2 regions of the Curtobacterium sp. BH-2-1-1 genome follow, and region 1 is predicted to be linked to the other one. Evidence: riboswitches for the same ligand, from Rfam matches in the RefSeq annotation. Region 1 holds a riboswitch; the other holds the start of a gene.
What was found. A riboswitch is a leader RNA that binds a small molecule or an ion and turns the genes downstream of it on or off. The one in region 1 is predicted to bind thiamine pyrophosphate.
Positions count from the first base shown of each region.

Region 1 (7,429 bases):
ACCGGGTGAAGAGCTCCGGGTGGTCGCGCCGCACACGGAGCGCACGACTCGTCACCAGGAGCTTCGCCGCACCGTCGAGCCCGACGTCGGGGAGCCGTTCGGGGCCGTCGTCGTCCGGGCCGTCGAGTTCGGCCAGGACGTGCCGGCGCTCGGTGTAGTCCACCGGCCGACGGTTGTCCGGGTCGACGAGCGAGCGGTCCCAGAACTCGGTGCCCTGGTAGACGTCCGGCACCCCGGGTGCGGTGAGCTGCACGAGCTTCTGTCCGAGCCCGTTCGACCACCCGGCGGCGTCGATCCGTTCGTCGAGCGCATCGAGCACGGCGACCACGGCCGGGTCGTCGAACGCGGCGTCGACGAGCGCGTGCATGCGGCGTTCGAAGTCCTCGTCCGGAGCCGTCCACGTGGTGCTGTCGCCGGCTTCGCGGGAGGCCTTCTCGGCGTAGGCGTGCAGGCGTTCTCGGCTTGCCGGGCGCGCGCCGACGATCGCCTGCCAGAGCAGGTCGGCCAGGACGGCGTCCTCGAGCGGGGCGAGGGACTGCAGGCGTTCGAGCGTCGACGCCCACTCGTGCCCGAGCTCGGCGAGCACGGCGATGCGCGCGCGGGTGTCCTCGCTGCGCTTGGTGTCGTGCGTCGTGAGGGTCGTCATCGTGTGCGGCCAGCTGCCGAGCCGGTCGCGCTGCGCCTGGTGGAAGGCACGGACCGACACCGAGAACACGCTCGGGTCGCCGCCGACCTCGCTCAGGGACGTCAGGCGGGAGGTCCGGTAGAACGCGGTGTCCTCGACGCCCTTCGCCATCACCATGCCGCTCGTCTGCTGGAGGCGGATCGCCGCGGCGTTCGCGGGGTCGACCAGCGCCGGGGCGATCCGGTCGATGACGTCGTCGAGGTCCGGCCGCGCCGAGGCCGCACCTTCGAGGGCGTCGATGAGGTGGTGCGCGCCCTCGGGCAGGTACGTCCGGTACACGTCGAACGAGGCCACGATCTCGGCGACCGCGTCGACGATCCGATCGTGGGGGAGCGGCGCGGACGCGGCGCTGCCGGTGCCGGGGCCGAGCAGCCGCGCGAGCCGCTCGACCTCGCTGCCGAGGATGCCGTCCGCGATGCCGCGACGGGTGTCGTGCGTCAGCTGCTGCCAGTCGGTCGGCTCGGCCCCGGACGCCGCGGTCAGCGAGTCCTCGCCGGCGGGGTCGACGAACACCCGGTCGAGCACCCCGAGGGCGTCGTAGCCGGTGGTGCCGTCGACCGGCCAGCTCGCGGGGAGTTCCTCGCCCGGCTCGAGGATCTTCTCGACGAGCGTGTAGGCGCCGTCGGTGAGCGCCGCGAGGTCCTGCAGGTAGCCGGCGGGGTCGTACAGTCCGTCGGGGTGGTCGATGCGGAGTCCGTCGACGAGGCCGTCACGGAACCACGCGCCGATCGTGCCGTGGGAGGCCGCGAAGACCTCGGGTTCCTCGACCCGGATCGCCGCGAGCGTGTTCACCGCGAAGAACCGCCGGTAGTTCAGCTCGTGGTCGGCCCGCTTCCAGTGCACGAACTCGTAGTGCTGCCGGGCGTGGACGTCGGCCACCGAGTCGCCGTCGTGCACCGTGCCCGGAGCGGTCGGGTAGGCCGTGTCGCCCAGGTACAGCCGGCCGTCACGAAGTTCGACCGCGTCGAGCAGCCGGTCGTCGAGCACCGGGACGCGGAGCTTGCCGTCCCCGGCGTCCCAGTCGACGTCGAAGGCCCAGGCGACGGGGGAGCCCTGGCCGTGCTCGAGCAGGGACCACCACCACGGGTTCACCTCGGGCGTGGCCACACCGACGTGGTTCGGCACGACGTCCACCAGGACACCGAGGCCGACGGCGTGGGCGGCGTCGGCGAGCGCTTGGAGCGCCTCGTCACCGCCGCGCTCGGTGTCGACGTGGCCGTGGTCGACGACGTCGTAACCGTGCTGGGACCCGGGCTCGGCCTGCAGCACCGGGGAGAGGTAGAGCCAGTCCGCGCCGAGGTCGCGCACGTAGTCGACGACGTCGCGTGCGGCCGACAGGTCGAAGTCCGGCGTGACCTGCAGCCGGTACGTCGAGGTCGGGACGCGCCGGGCGGTCACTGCTGGCCGCCGCTCGTGGCGGAGGGAGCCGTGGCGCCGGCGGGGTTCACCGGTGTGACGGCGTCCTGCGGTGCTGCGGTGGCCGGTCGTGACGAGTCGGTGTCCACCGGGGTCACCGTGACCTCGTGGTCGGGCTCGGCCCGCAGCACGATCATTGAGCGTGCCGGGACGTCCAGCGGGGTGCCGGCGTCGAGGACCTCGTCACGCGCACCCGGTTCGGCGGTGTCGATCCGCACCGTCCAGCCCGGCGAGTACTCCTCGGGGGGCAGCGTGAACGTCACGGTGTCGTCGTGCGCGTTGAAGTACGTGATGAAGGCGACGTCGGTGACACGCTCGCCGCGGGAGTCGCGCCCGCGGATCCCGTTGCCGTTCAGGTACATGCCGACGCTCTTGCCGAAGCCGGAGTCCCAGTCCTCGGGTTCCATGGCGTCGCCGGAGGGCGTGAGCCACACGACGTCCGGCAGCGGCTCGTCCTGCCCGCGGCGGACCGGACGCCCGTTGAAGTACCGCGTGCGGCGGAACGTCGGGTGGTCGTGCCGGAGCTTCACGACGTCGGCCGTGAACTGGATGAGGTCGTCGTCGGCGGCGTCCCAGTCGATCCAGCTCAGCGCGGAGTCCTGGGCGTACACGTTGTTGTTGCCGGACTGCGTGCGCCCGAGCTCGTCGCCGTGGGCGATCATCGGGACACCCTGGCTGAGCAGCAGCGTCGCGAGGAAGTTCCGTCGGCGCTGCAGCCGCAGGGCGTTGATCGACTCGTCGTCGGTCGGGCCCTCGGCGCCGGAGTTCCACGACCGGTTGTGGCTCTCGCCGTCGTTGTTGTCCTCGCCGTTGGCCTCGTTGTGCTTCTCGTTGTAGGCGACGAGGTCGTACAGCGTGAAGCCGTCGTGCGCCGTGATGAAGTTGATGCTCGCCTTCGGCGTGCGGCCGTCGTGCTCGTAGAGGTCGGCCGAGCCGGAGATCCGCGAGGCGAACTCGCCGAGGGTGGAGGGCTCTCCCCGCCAGAAGTCGCGGACGGTGTCGCGGTACTTGCCGTTCCACTCGGACCACTGCGGCGGGAAGTTGCCGACCTGGTAGCCACCGGGGCCGACGTCCCACGGCTCGGCGATGAGCTTCACCTGGGACACGATCGGGTCCTGCTGGACCAGTTCGAAGAACGCCGCCAGCCGGTCCACCTCGTAGAACTCACGCGCCAGGGCGGCCGCGAGGTCGAAGCGGAAGCCGTCCACGTGCATCTCGGTGACCCAGTACCGCAGCGAGTCCATGATGAGCTGCAGCGAGTGCGGGTGCCCGACGTTGAGCGAGTTGCCCGTGCCCGTGGTGTCCATGTAGTACCGCTTGTCGTCCTCGACGAGGCGGTAGTAGGCGGCGTTGTCGATCCCGCGGAAGGACAGCGTCGGTCCGAGGTGGTTCCCCTCGGCCGTGTGGTTGTACACCACGTCGAGGACGACCTCGATGCCGGCACGGTGCAGTTCGCGCACCATCGCCTTGAACTCCTGCACCTGCTGTCCGTGGTCGCCCGAGGACGAGTAGTGCGAGTGCGGCGCGAAGAACCCGATCGTGTTGTAGCCCCAGTAGTTCGACAGCCCCTTGTCCTGCAGGGTCGAGTCGTTGACGAACTGGTGCACGGGCATGAGTTCGAGCGTGGTGACGCCGAGCCGCTGCAGGTGCGCGATCACGGCCGGGTGCGCGACCCCCGCGTAGGTCCCCCGCTGTTCTTCGGGCACGTCGGGGTGGGTCTCGGTGAGGCCCTTGACGTGTGCCTCGTAGATCACGGTCTCGCCGTAGGGGATCCGAGGAGCCCGGTCGCCCTGCCAGTCGAAGAACGGGTTGATGACGACGCCCTTCATCATGTGGGGCGCCGAGTCCTGGTCGTCGGTCGAGTCCGGGTCGCCGAACGTGTACGAGAAGAGCGCCTGGTCCCAGTCGATGTCCCCGCTGGTCGCCTTGGCGTAGGGGTCGAGGAGCAGCTTGTTCGCGTTGGCGCGGAGCCCCTTCTCGGGGGCGTACTCGCCGTGCACCCGGAAGCCGTACTGCTGGCCGGGGCCGACGTTCGGGAGGTAGGCGTGCCAGACGTACGCATCGACCTCGACGAGGTCGATGCACTGTTCGTTCCCGTCGTCGTCGAAGAGACAGAGTTCCACGCGTTCGGCGACCTCGCTGAAGAGGGCGAAGTTCGTGCCGCTCCCGTCGTAGGTCGCCCCGAGCGGGTACGGGTTGCCGGGCCAGGTGTGCAAACGGTCCTCCAGGTGTGGGTCCCGCCAACATATCGGCGGGAGCCGACCGCGTCCGCAGACAAGCTCCGGCCGTGGACGGATGCGCGGGTAGCTCTGCCTGTGGAGGAACGGGCGAGTAGCGTCGCGCGCATGGCCAACATCGTCACGCAGATCGCAGAGAAGGTACGCCCCGTCGGCGTGTCCACGAACTACGGGGAGCCGGTCGAGGTCGGCGACCAGACCCTCATCCCGGTGTCCCTCGGCTGGTTCGGCTTCGGTGGGGGCGGGGACGGCGACGACAACGGTGGCGGAGGCGGCGGTGCCGTCTCCATCCCGATCGGCGCCTACGTCCGACGCCCCGGCAAGGACCTCGAGTTCGAGCCGAACCTGATCTCCCTCCTCGCGGTGAGCGTCCCGGTCATCTGGGTGACCGGGACCGTCCTGCGCAAGCTGGTCCGCGTCCTGAAGAAGTGACCCACTGACGGACCTGGAGGCGCGGTGCGGGCCCGCCCCGCGCCTCCAGGACGTCCTGTGGTCGCGATCCGTCACCGGGTCGCGACCACGTCTACAATGGCGGGACACACACGGGAGTCCGGGATCGCCGGGCTGAGAGGGAGCGAGTGGCGCTCCGACCGTCGAACCTGATCCGGATCATGCCGGCGCAGGGAGGAGTCCAGGGCCATGTCCACGAGCACGCACACTGCTGTTCCGTCCACCCCCGTCAGGCGCTCACTGCGCTGGCGGGTCGTCGACATCGTCGTCGCGAGCGTGCTCGCCGTCGCGATCGGTGTCGTCTTCAAGCTCTGGGAGTTCGGCTACGAGCCGATCAGCGCCGTCGCCGCGCTCGTGCTCCCCGGCACGCAGGCGCTCTTCGGCGGCGTGTGGCTGCTCGCCGGGCCCGTCGTCGCGATCATCGTCCGGAAGCCCGGAGCGGCCCTCTACGCCGAGATGGTGGCCGCCTCGGTCGAGGCGCTCCTCGGCACGCAGTGGGGCTGGCTGACGCTCGAGGCCGGCCTCGTGCAGGGCCTCGGCGCCGAGCTGGTGCTCGCGCTCTTCCTGTACCGCGTGTACCGCCTGCCGGTGGTCGTGCTCGCCGGTGCCGCGGCCGGGCTGGCGCTCGGGCTGAACGACACGGTGCTCTGGTACCCCGGACTCGACCTGGCGTTCAAGGTCGTCTACGTCGTCTCGGCGATCGTCTCCGGTGCGCTGATCGCGGGCGTCGGCTCGTGGTTCCTCGTCCGAGCGCTCGCCGCGACCGGCGTCCTGTCGTCGTTCGCGGCGGGCCGTGAGCACTCCAGACGCGGTCCTCGCACCGTCGCGTGACCGTGGCAGTCGCGCGGATCACCTTCTCCGACTGGGGCTGGCGGTACGCGGAACGTGACGCCTGGGCCGTCCGGGGCGTCGACCTGACCGTCGAGCCGGGGGAGCGGGTCGCGATCGTCGGTCCCTCGGGCGCCGGCAAGTCGACGCTGCTGCGGGCGGTCGCGGGCGTGCTCCCGGACGAGCCGGACGCCACCGACGACACCGCGGCCTCCGTCCAGGGTTCGGTCCTCGTCGACGGTGCCGAACCGCGTGCGGTCCGCGGGCGCGTCGGCCTCGTCATGCAGGACCCCGAGGCGCACACGGTGATGTCCCGCGTCGGCGACGACGTGGCGTTCGGCTGCGAGAACGCCGGCGTCCCGCGGGACGAGATCTGGCAGCGCGTCCGGTCGGCCCTCGACGTCGTCGGGCTCGACCTGCCGCTCGACCGGTCCACCACGATGCTCTCCGGCGGGCAGCGGCAGCGGCTGGCGCTCGCGGGCGTGCTCGCCATGCGTCCGGGTGCCCTCGTGCTCGACGAGCCCTGCGCGAACCTCGACCCCTCCGGGGTGGTGCAGGTGCACGACGCCGTGCGGGCGCTGCTCGACGAGACCGAGTGTTCACTGCTCGTCGTCGAGCACCGCATCGGCGCGTGGCTGGACCTGGTCGACCGACTCGTGCTGCTGGAGCCGGCCGGGGGTGTCGTCGCGGACGGTGCGCCTGCGGACGTGCTCGCCGAACACGGTCCGGCGTTGACCGCCGCCGGCGTCTGGGTGCCCGGGTCCGAGCCCGAGCGGGGTTCGGCGCGCCGGGGCACCCGCACGCCGCCGCGAGCGGGCGAAATGCTTGGGACGGTCCGCGGGGGACCGGACGGAATCCGCCCGCTCGGCGCCGCGGGTCCGCGAGCGGGCGGGATGCATGGGGCCGACCGCGGGGGACCGGACGGAATCCGCCCGCTCGGCGATCGGGACCCGGTGCTGCTCGCGGCGCGGGGGCTCGGGACCGCCCGGGGCAGGCGGCAGCCGGTCGGGAGCGGGATCGACCTCGACGTCCGGGCCGGACGGGTCCTCGCGGTCACCGGGCCGAACGGCATCGGCAAGTCGACGCTCGGCCTCACGCTCGCCGGGCTCCTGCGCCCCGCCGCGGGGTCGCTCCGCGCGGGCACGGCACTCGCCGACGGCATCGGTGACGCCCCCGCCGCGTGGACGAGCCGGCAGCTGGCCGGTCGGATCGGCACGGTCTTCCAGGACCCGGAGCACCAGTTCGTCGCCCGCACCGTGCGTGAGGAGCTGGCCGTCGGCCCCCGCGCCCTCGGAGCGGCGGACGTCGATGCCCGGGTCGACGAGCTCCTCGACGCGTTCGGCCTCGCGCACCTCGCCGACGCCAACCCCTTCACGCTGTCCGGCGGCGAGCAGCGGCGGTTGGCGATCGGGACGGTCATCGCCTCCCGGCCGCCCGTCGTCGTGCTCGACGAGCCGACCTCCGGTCAGGACCGGGCGACCTGGCAGGCCGTGGTGGACCGGCTCGGCGAACTCGCCGACTCCGGCACCGCGATCGTCGCCGTGACGCACGACCGCGACCTCGTCCGCGCGCTCGACGCGGACGAGATCGTGCTCGGGGCGACAGGCGTGCTCGGGGCGACAGGGACGACGAGGGCGACAGGGGCGACGGGGGCGAGCACCGTCGGGCCGGCCGCCGACCTGCGCGACCCGGCCACGGAGGTGCAACCGTGAGCGAGCACCAGGCCGCGGCCGGTCTGCCCGGACGAGCCGCGCCTCCTGGGCCACCCGACGGCACCACGCGTGCACGCGGCGTCCGAGGCGTCCAGCCGGTG
Region 1 is NZ_CP017580.1:624,554-631,982, reverse strand. It holds gene treY (malto-oligosyltrehalose synthase) at 1-2,083, opposite strand, end outside; gene glgX (glycogen debranching protein GlgX) at 2,080-4,317, opposite strand; gene BJK06_RS02880 (hypothetical protein) at 4,447-4,770, shown strand; TPP riboswitch at 4,872-4,981, shown strand; gene BJK06_RS02875 (ECF transporter S component) at 4,978-5,619, shown strand; gene BJK06_RS02870 (ABC transporter ATP-binding protein) at 5,616-7,328, shown strand; gene BJK06_RS02865 (energy-coupling factor transporter transmembrane protein EcfT) at 7,325-7,429, shown strand, end outside.

Region 2 (7,429 bases), 1.2 Mb from region 1:
GCTCGCGGAACAGGAGCAGGCGGTCGCGACCGGCGACGTCGACCGGTTCATCGAGGTCGACGCGGAGTTCCACGGCGCCGTCATCGGGGCGTCGCGGAACGCCATCGCCGTCATGTTCGCCCGGACCCTGCGCGACCGGCAGCAGCGGCTGCGGCACCACCTGATGCGGCTCCAGCCGTCCCAGTTGCAGGCGTCCCTCGAGGACCACCGGGCACTGGCCGCCGCGCTCGAGGCCGGCGACGCCCTCCGCTACGCCGAGGTCCTCCGCGCCCACGTCGCGTCGCACCGGGGCGCCCTGTGAGCGCCACCACCGGCAGCGTCCCGACCACCGGCTCGCTCGCGGTCCCGAACGCACGCGTCCTGCCGTGGGTCGCCGTCTGGGGCGCGGTGTTCGTGTGCTCGTGGGGCGGGAACCAGTTCTCACCCCTGCTGCTCATGTACGAGGAGCGCGCGCACTACTCGTCGCTGCTCGTGAACGTCTTCCTGGGCGTGTACGTGCTCGGGCTCGCGCCGGCGCTCCTCGTCGCCGGGTCCCTGTCCGACCGGCACGGCCGCCGCCCGCTGATGCTCGCCGGGATCGTCTCGGCCGTCGTCGGCAGCGGACTGCTGGCGTTCGGCCCGCTCGGCGCGGGGTTCCTCATGGCCGGACGCCTGTTCTCCGGGGTCACCGTCGGGATCGCGATGGCGGTCGGCAACAGCTGGGTGAAGGAGCTCTCGCAGGGACGCTTCGACCCGTCGGCCGACGCCGGTTCCGGTGCACGCCGGGCGTCACTGGCGTTCACCCTCGGGTCGGCGTCGGGTGCCCTCGTCGCAGGGCTCATCGCCCAGTGGGGGCCGATCCCCGAGGTCCTGCCCTTCCTCGTGCACATCTGCGTCGCCGTCCCCTTCGCCGTGATCGTCTGGCGAACGCCGGAGACGAGCCGCTCCGGCGGGCTGCCCGGTCCCTGGTGGAAGCAGCTCGCCGTGCCGAGCGCCGGGCACCGCCGGTTCACCCGGGTCGTGCTCGTCGCCGCGCCGTGGATCTTCGGGTCAGCCGCGATCGGGTACGGGTACCTGCCGACCAAGCTGGCCGGGGCGACCGGTACGTGGGGGCTCGTGTTCGCCACCGCCGCCACCGTCGTCGCCCTCGGGGTGTCGAGTGCCGTGCAGCCCCTCGCCGGGCGGGTCACCTCGCTCCTGTCGGCACGCGGACTGCTGACGGCCGTGGCGCTCATGACCGCGGGCGTCGCCGTGGTCGTCGTGGCGGTCCAGCTGCAGTCCGTGGCGATCGGGCTCGTGGCGAACGTCGTGATCGGCCTCGGCATCGGGCTGGCGCTCGTGTCGAGCCTGCTCGAGGTCCAGCGGATCGCGGGGACACGCGACCTGGCCGGGCTCACCGGGGTGTTCTACGCGGCGGCGTACGCCGGGTTCCTGGCGCCGGCGGTCATCGCCGCGGTGGCGAACGTCGTGGCGGTGCCGACGATCCTGTGGGTGGTCGTCGGGCTCGGGGTGCTGTCGTGGGTGGCGATCCTGGTGTCGTCGCGGAAGCACATCCCCGCGTAGCTGGACCGCGCGGTCAGAACTGGTCGCGCAGCCAGGCCGGCCCGTGCACCGAGGCGCCGAGCTCCTCGACGCGGGCCCGGAGCTCGCGGTCGGCGGTCACCACGACGACCGGGGTGTGGCCGGCGTCCACCGCGGCCCGGGCAGCCTCGACGATCGCGTCGTCACCCGACCCCGGCGCGCGCACGACGGACACCGGCTCGTCCGCGCCCACGGCGTCCCGCGCCGCTCCCTCGAGCACCACGGTCCACCGCGGCCACCACCGGTCGAACGGCAGTGCGAGCACCTCGGCCGACACACCCGCCGCGGCGAGCGCCCCCACCGACCCGAGCAGCCGCGACGCAGCCCCCGCCCGGTCCTTCCACCACCCGTCCGGCACACTGCCGACCACGTTCGCCGCGTCCACCACGACGTGCGGTGTCGTCTCGATCCGTGCCCGCAGCGCCGGCCACGACGCCCCGAACCCGGGGTGCAGGGGCAGGTCCTCGACGTCGCCGACGGGCACCCAGGCCAGTTCGAGGCTCTCGCGGTCGGCGATCACCGGTTCGAAGGCCCTGGAGGCGCGCCCCACCACCGTCGTGTACGTCCAGAACCCGAGGTCCAGCACGGCGGTGTGCCGGAGGTCCACGCCGTCCTCGGGCACGCCGGCTTCCTCCGCCGACTCGCGGAGCGCCCCGGTCACGGCGTCCTCGCCGAGGTGGCGGGCTCCGCCCGGGATCCCCCAGGTGCCGCCGTGGTGGCTCCACTCGACGCGGTGCTGCAGGAGCACGCGCCCGGAGCCGTCGTCGACGAGGAGTCCGGCCGCGCCGAACCGCCCCCAGGCCTTGGTGCCGTCGGGGCCGACCGCCCAGGCGTCGCCGGGGTCGCGGGGGCCGGGAGGCGGCCCGGGAGGCGTGGTGTCTGGCACCCGTCAACCCTGTCACACGGGACCCGTCATGTGACCGGAGACGTCGCAGCCGCTCGTGTACGGTGTCGGTCGAGACACGGGGTGCCGCAACCAGCGGCTGAGATCACACCCGTCGAACCTGCTCGAGCTCGTACTCGCGAAGGGATCGTCCATGCACACTGCTGCGCCCGCCCCCGACTGGGCCCGTCGGACCGCCGAACTCCTCGAGGCCGTCCGCGCCCGGAGTCCCCTGGTGCACTGCATCACGAACACCGTGGTGCAGAACGTCACCGCGAACGTGCTGCTCGCGCTCGGCGCCTCGGCCGCGATGGTCGACGTCGTGACCGAGGCCGGGCCGTTCGCCCGGGTCGCCGACGCCCTGCTGGTGAACACCGGCACGCCGCACGCCGAACCCCGGGCCGCGTCGCTCGAAGCCGCCTCGGCAGCGGTCGACGCCGGCACGCCCTGGGTGCTCGACCCGGTCGCCGTCGGCTCCCTGCCGGTGCGGACGGCCCTGGCCCGGGACCTGCTGGCGCTCGGTCCGACGGTGCTGCGGGGCAACGCCTCCGAGGTGCTCGCGGTGCTCGGCGCCTCGGCCGGTGGTCGTGGCGTCGACAGCACGGTCGGCACCGAGGACGCGCGCGTGGCTGCGGTCGACGCGGTGGCCGCCAGGCGCGTGGCCGCGGTCGCCGTGTCGGGTCCGGTCGACCTGCTGGTCGCGCCCGGCATCGGCGTGGTGCGGGTCGCGAACGGCACGGAGCTGCTCACGCGGATCACCGGCGGCGGCTGCGCGCTCGGTGCCGTCGTCGCCGCGTTCACCGCCGTCTCCCCCGAGGACCCGGGCGCGGCCGCCGTCGCCGCGACCGCGGTGCACACGATCGCGGCCGAGTTCGCCGCGCGCGAGGCCGGCGGACCGGGCACGTTCCAGCCGCTGTTCCTCGACCGCCTGGCGTCGCTCTCGCCGGACGAGGTCGTGCGCTCGGCGCGCATCACCGTGGAGTCCCCGGCGGTGTCCGCGTGAGCGCCGGTGGGTTCGGCGTGTACCTCGTGACGGACCCGGCGCTGTCGGACCGGCACGGCATCGGTGTGCTCGGGGTCGTCCGTGCCGCGGTGCACGGCGGGGTGCGGATCGTGCAGGTGCGCGACAAGGACGCCTCGGCCCGTGACCTGCTGGCACTGACCGCCGCGGTGGCCGACGCCGTGGGCGACCGCGCGACCGTGGTGGTCGACGACCGGTTGGACGTCGCCCTGGCCGCTCGGCACGCCGGACACCGGGTCGCGGGCGTGCACCTCGGCCAGTCCGACGTCCCCGTCACCGCCGCTCGCGCCCTGCTCGGAACGGACGCACACGTCGGGCTGACCGCGAACACCCCGGAGCACCTCGCCGCCGTCGCCGCACTCCCCCGCGGCACGGTCGACCTGCTCGGGGTCGGCGTGGTGCACCCGACCGCGACGAAGGCGGACCACCCGCCGGCCCTGGGCCACGACGGGTTCGGCCGGCTCGCACGCGCGACGGACGTGCCGTGCGTGGCGATCGGCGGGGTGACGCTCGACGACGTCGGGCCGCTCCGGGCAGCCGGTGCTGCGGGCGTGGCGGTCGTGTCGGGCATCTGTGCCGCGGCCGACCCCGGGTCCGCCGCGGCGGCGTTCGTGTCCGCGTGGGGCACTGGACCCGACCACGGGGCGGAGCCGGGGCCGTCGGGTGGTGGCGATCCGTTCCTCCTGGCCGACGCGACGCACCACGGGGCGGACGCATGAGCGTCCCGCGCGTCCTGAGCATCGCCGGGACCGACCCGACGGGTGGGGCGGGGATGCAGGCGGACCTCAAGGCCATCGCCGCGCACGACGGCTACGGCATGGGCGTCGTGACCGCGCTCGTCGCGCAGAACACGCACGGGGTGCGTTCGGTGCACGTGCCGGACGTCGCGTTCCTGCGCGAACAGCTCGACGCGGTGTCGGACGACGTCGTGGTCGACGCCGTGAAGGTCGGGATGCTCGGCACCGCCGAGGTCGTACGGGTCGTGACCGAGTGGCTCCGCGAGCACCGCCCACCGGTCGTGGTGGTCGACCCCGTGATGGTCGCGACGAGCGGGGACCGGTTGCTCGACGAGGACGCCTCGCGGGCGATGGCCACGCTGCTCGGGCTCGCCGACCTCGTGACGCCGAACCGGGCGGAACTCGCGGTGCTCGCCGAGCTGGCCACCCTGCACGGACGGGCCCCGGACAGCGCCGAGGACCGGGCGCTCACGATCGCCCGCACCTGGGACGTGCTCGTGCTCGCGAAGGGCGGCCACGACGGCGGCGACACCTCGGACGACGTGCTCGTCGGGCCCGACGGGGTGCTCCGGACGTTCAGCGCGCCACGCGTCCGGACGACGAACACGCACGGCACCGGGTGCTCGCTGTCGAGTGCGATCGCGACGCTCGCGGCCCGCGACGGCGACTGGGAACTGGCCGTCGGCACGGCGAAGCGCTGGCTGACCGCGGCCCTCCGCGGCGCCGACGCCCTGCACGTCGGCACCGGGAACGGTCCGGTCGACCACGGCGCGCTCGTGCGTGCGGAGCGGCCGGAGCCGAGGTGGACCGACCGCTGGTGGGACGACGTCGCCGAGGTCCTGCACGAGACGATCGCGTGCGACTTCCTCGCCGGGATGCGCGCCGGGACGCTCGACCCCGAGGTGTTCGCCGCGTACCTGGCGCAGGACGTCCACTACCTCCGCGCGTACGAGCGGCACCTGGCGCTGCTCGGCTCGTGGACCACCGGGGCCGAGGCCGCGTTCTGGCAGGCATCGGCCCAGGGCTGCGCCGACGAGGCCCGCGAACTGCACCACCGACGCCTCGCCGGCACGCACGCCGAGGACCCCGTCCACCCGGTCTGCGCCGGCTACCTCGCCCACCTGCAGGCCGCTGCGGACTCCGGGTCCGTCGGGGTCCTCGCCGCGGCGGTGCTGCCGTGCTTCCGCGTGTACGCGTGGGTCGGGACGCAGATCGGCACGGTCGGGTCGGACCACCCGTTCGCGGACTGGATCGGCGCGTACGGCGACCCGGGGTTCGCCGAGGCCTCCGCGGACGCGACGGCCCGGGTCGAGCGGCTCGCCGCGGCGGCGACGCCGGCCGAGCGCGGCACCATGACGCGCGCCTTCCGCGCGTCGACCGCGTGGGAGCTCGCGTTCTTCCGGATGCCGACCGCGGGGACGGGCCCGGGGGCGGGCTCGGAGGCGGGCCCGGACTGTGCCGCCGGAACGACACGCTCCCGCTGAGCGCCGCGGTCCCTGGCGCGGAAGCGACAGGGTGCCGTCACGGTTCGACGGCACCCTGTCGCTTTCGCGGGCGGGGGCGGGCGGGGCGCGCGGACGGGCCGACGGGTCGGGCGCGGCGCGCGGACGCGTCGGGCGGGGCGCGCGGGCGGGGCGGGCGGCAGCGCGGCCAGGGACGCGGGGCGTCGCGGACGGGAGGCGCGGTGCGGGGCCGACCCGCGCCTCCAGGCCGTCAGCGGGTCGCGGGAGGCAGCCGCACCAGCTCGACCGACAGGTCGCGGCCGTCGACCGCACCGCGCATCCACGTGTGGTCCGGCTGGCGGCGCCGGTCCGTCGGCGAACCCGGGTTGAGCAGCCGCAGCCCCGACGGCGCGACCGTGTCCCACGGGATGTGCGAGTGGCCGAAGACGAGCACGTCGACGTCCGGGTACGCGGCCGTCATGCGACGCTCACGGCCCGTCGCGGCACCGGTCTCGTGCACCAGGGCGACGCGCAGGTCCTCGACGGCGAAGCGCGCCTCGAGCGGCAGGCGGTCGTCGAACTCGGGGCCGTCGTTGTTGCCGCGGACGCCCTCGAACCGCGCCGACCGGGCCTGGACGGCGTCGAGCGTCGCGAGGTCCACCCAGTCGCCGGCGTGCACCACGAGGTCCGCGGCGTCGATGTCCGCCCAGAGCCCGGCCGGCAGGTCCTTCGCCCGCTTCGGCAGGTGGGTGTCCGAGAGCAGGACGAACGAGGTCGTCACGGCGTGGTGCGTCCGGGCATCGGCAGCCCCGCCTCGTCCGCGGCGCCGAGCCGTTCGAGGAGCCCCGCGAGGAGCGCGATGTCGTCGTCCGACCAGCTCGCGAGCCGTTCGTCGAGCGCGTCGCGGTGCAGCTGCACGGAGCGTTCGAGTGCAGCACGGCCGGCATCGGTGGCCACGAGGGGCTTGGCGTTGCCGGTCCCGCCGTCGACCGTCCGGATGAGCCCGGCCGCCAGCAGCCCGGACAGCTGCCGCGAGATCGTGGAGCGGTTCAGCCGCAGGTACCGGGCGATGTCGATCGCCATGCAGCCCTCGTGCTGGACGACGAAGTCGACGAGGGACTGGTCGACGACGCTGAGGATCGCCTCCGAGCCGCGTGCCCGGATGCTCGCGCGGCGGGTGATGCGGGCGAGTTCCGTGTACGCGCGTCCGATGTCGCTGTTGCGGACATCGGGCCTCGGTTCGCTCATCGGACGGACTCCAGCCTGTCTGCGCCGGGACCTGCCGGCGGTGTTCGGTCCCGCCACCATACCGGCGGGTACGGATCGCGCCGGCTCAGTGACCCGCCGCGGCGGCCCGCAGGGCGGGGATGTCGAGCTTGACCATCTGCATCATGGCCTCGAAGACGCGGGCGTTGGCCTCGGGGTCGCCCGAGCCGGTCATCAGGTCGCCCATCATCGACGGGGTGACCTGCCACGCCACACCCCAGCGGTCGAAGAGCCATCCGCACCGGCTCGGACGGCCACCGTCGGCGAGCAGGGCGTCCCAGATGCGGTCGAGTTCCTCCTGGTCGTCGACGTCGACCTGGAACGAGACCGCGTCGGTGTGCTCGTGCCCCGGACCGCCGTTCATCGCACGGTAGGGCTTGCCGAGGAGCGTGAACTCGACGACGAGGGTCTGCCCGTCCGGGGTCTTGCTCACGCTGTCGATGCTGCTGTCGGGGAAGAGCGACACGTAGTGCTCCGCCGCCTGCTCGGCCTGGTCGTCGTACCAGAGGAACGGGGTGAT
Region 2 is NZ_CP017580.1:3,236,484-3,243,912, reverse strand. It holds gene BJK06_RS15405 (GntR family transcriptional regulator) at 1-301, shown strand, start outside; gene BJK06_RS15400 (MFS transporter) at 298-1,542, shown strand; gene BJK06_RS15395 (NUDIX domain-containing protein) at 1,556-2,446, opposite strand; TPP riboswitch at 2,514-2,609, shown strand; gene thiM (hydroxyethylthiazole kinase) at 2,598-3,446, shown strand; gene thiE (thiamine phosphate synthase) at 3,443-4,183, shown strand; gene thiD (bifunctional hydroxymethylpyrimidine kinase/phosphomethylpyrimidine kinase) at 4,180-5,685, shown strand; gene BJK06_RS15375 (metallophosphoesterase) at 5,915-6,424, opposite strand; gene BJK06_RS15370 (MarR family winged helix-turn-helix transcriptional regulator) at 6,421-6,891, opposite strand; gene BJK06_RS15365 (VOC family protein) at 6,977-7,429, opposite strand, start outside.
Region 2: it holds a riboswitch for thiamine pyrophosphate, as region 1 does, so the genes downstream of both, thiM (hydroxyethylthiazole kinase) here and BJK06_RS02875 (ECF transporter S component) in region 1, are expected to answer to the same signal.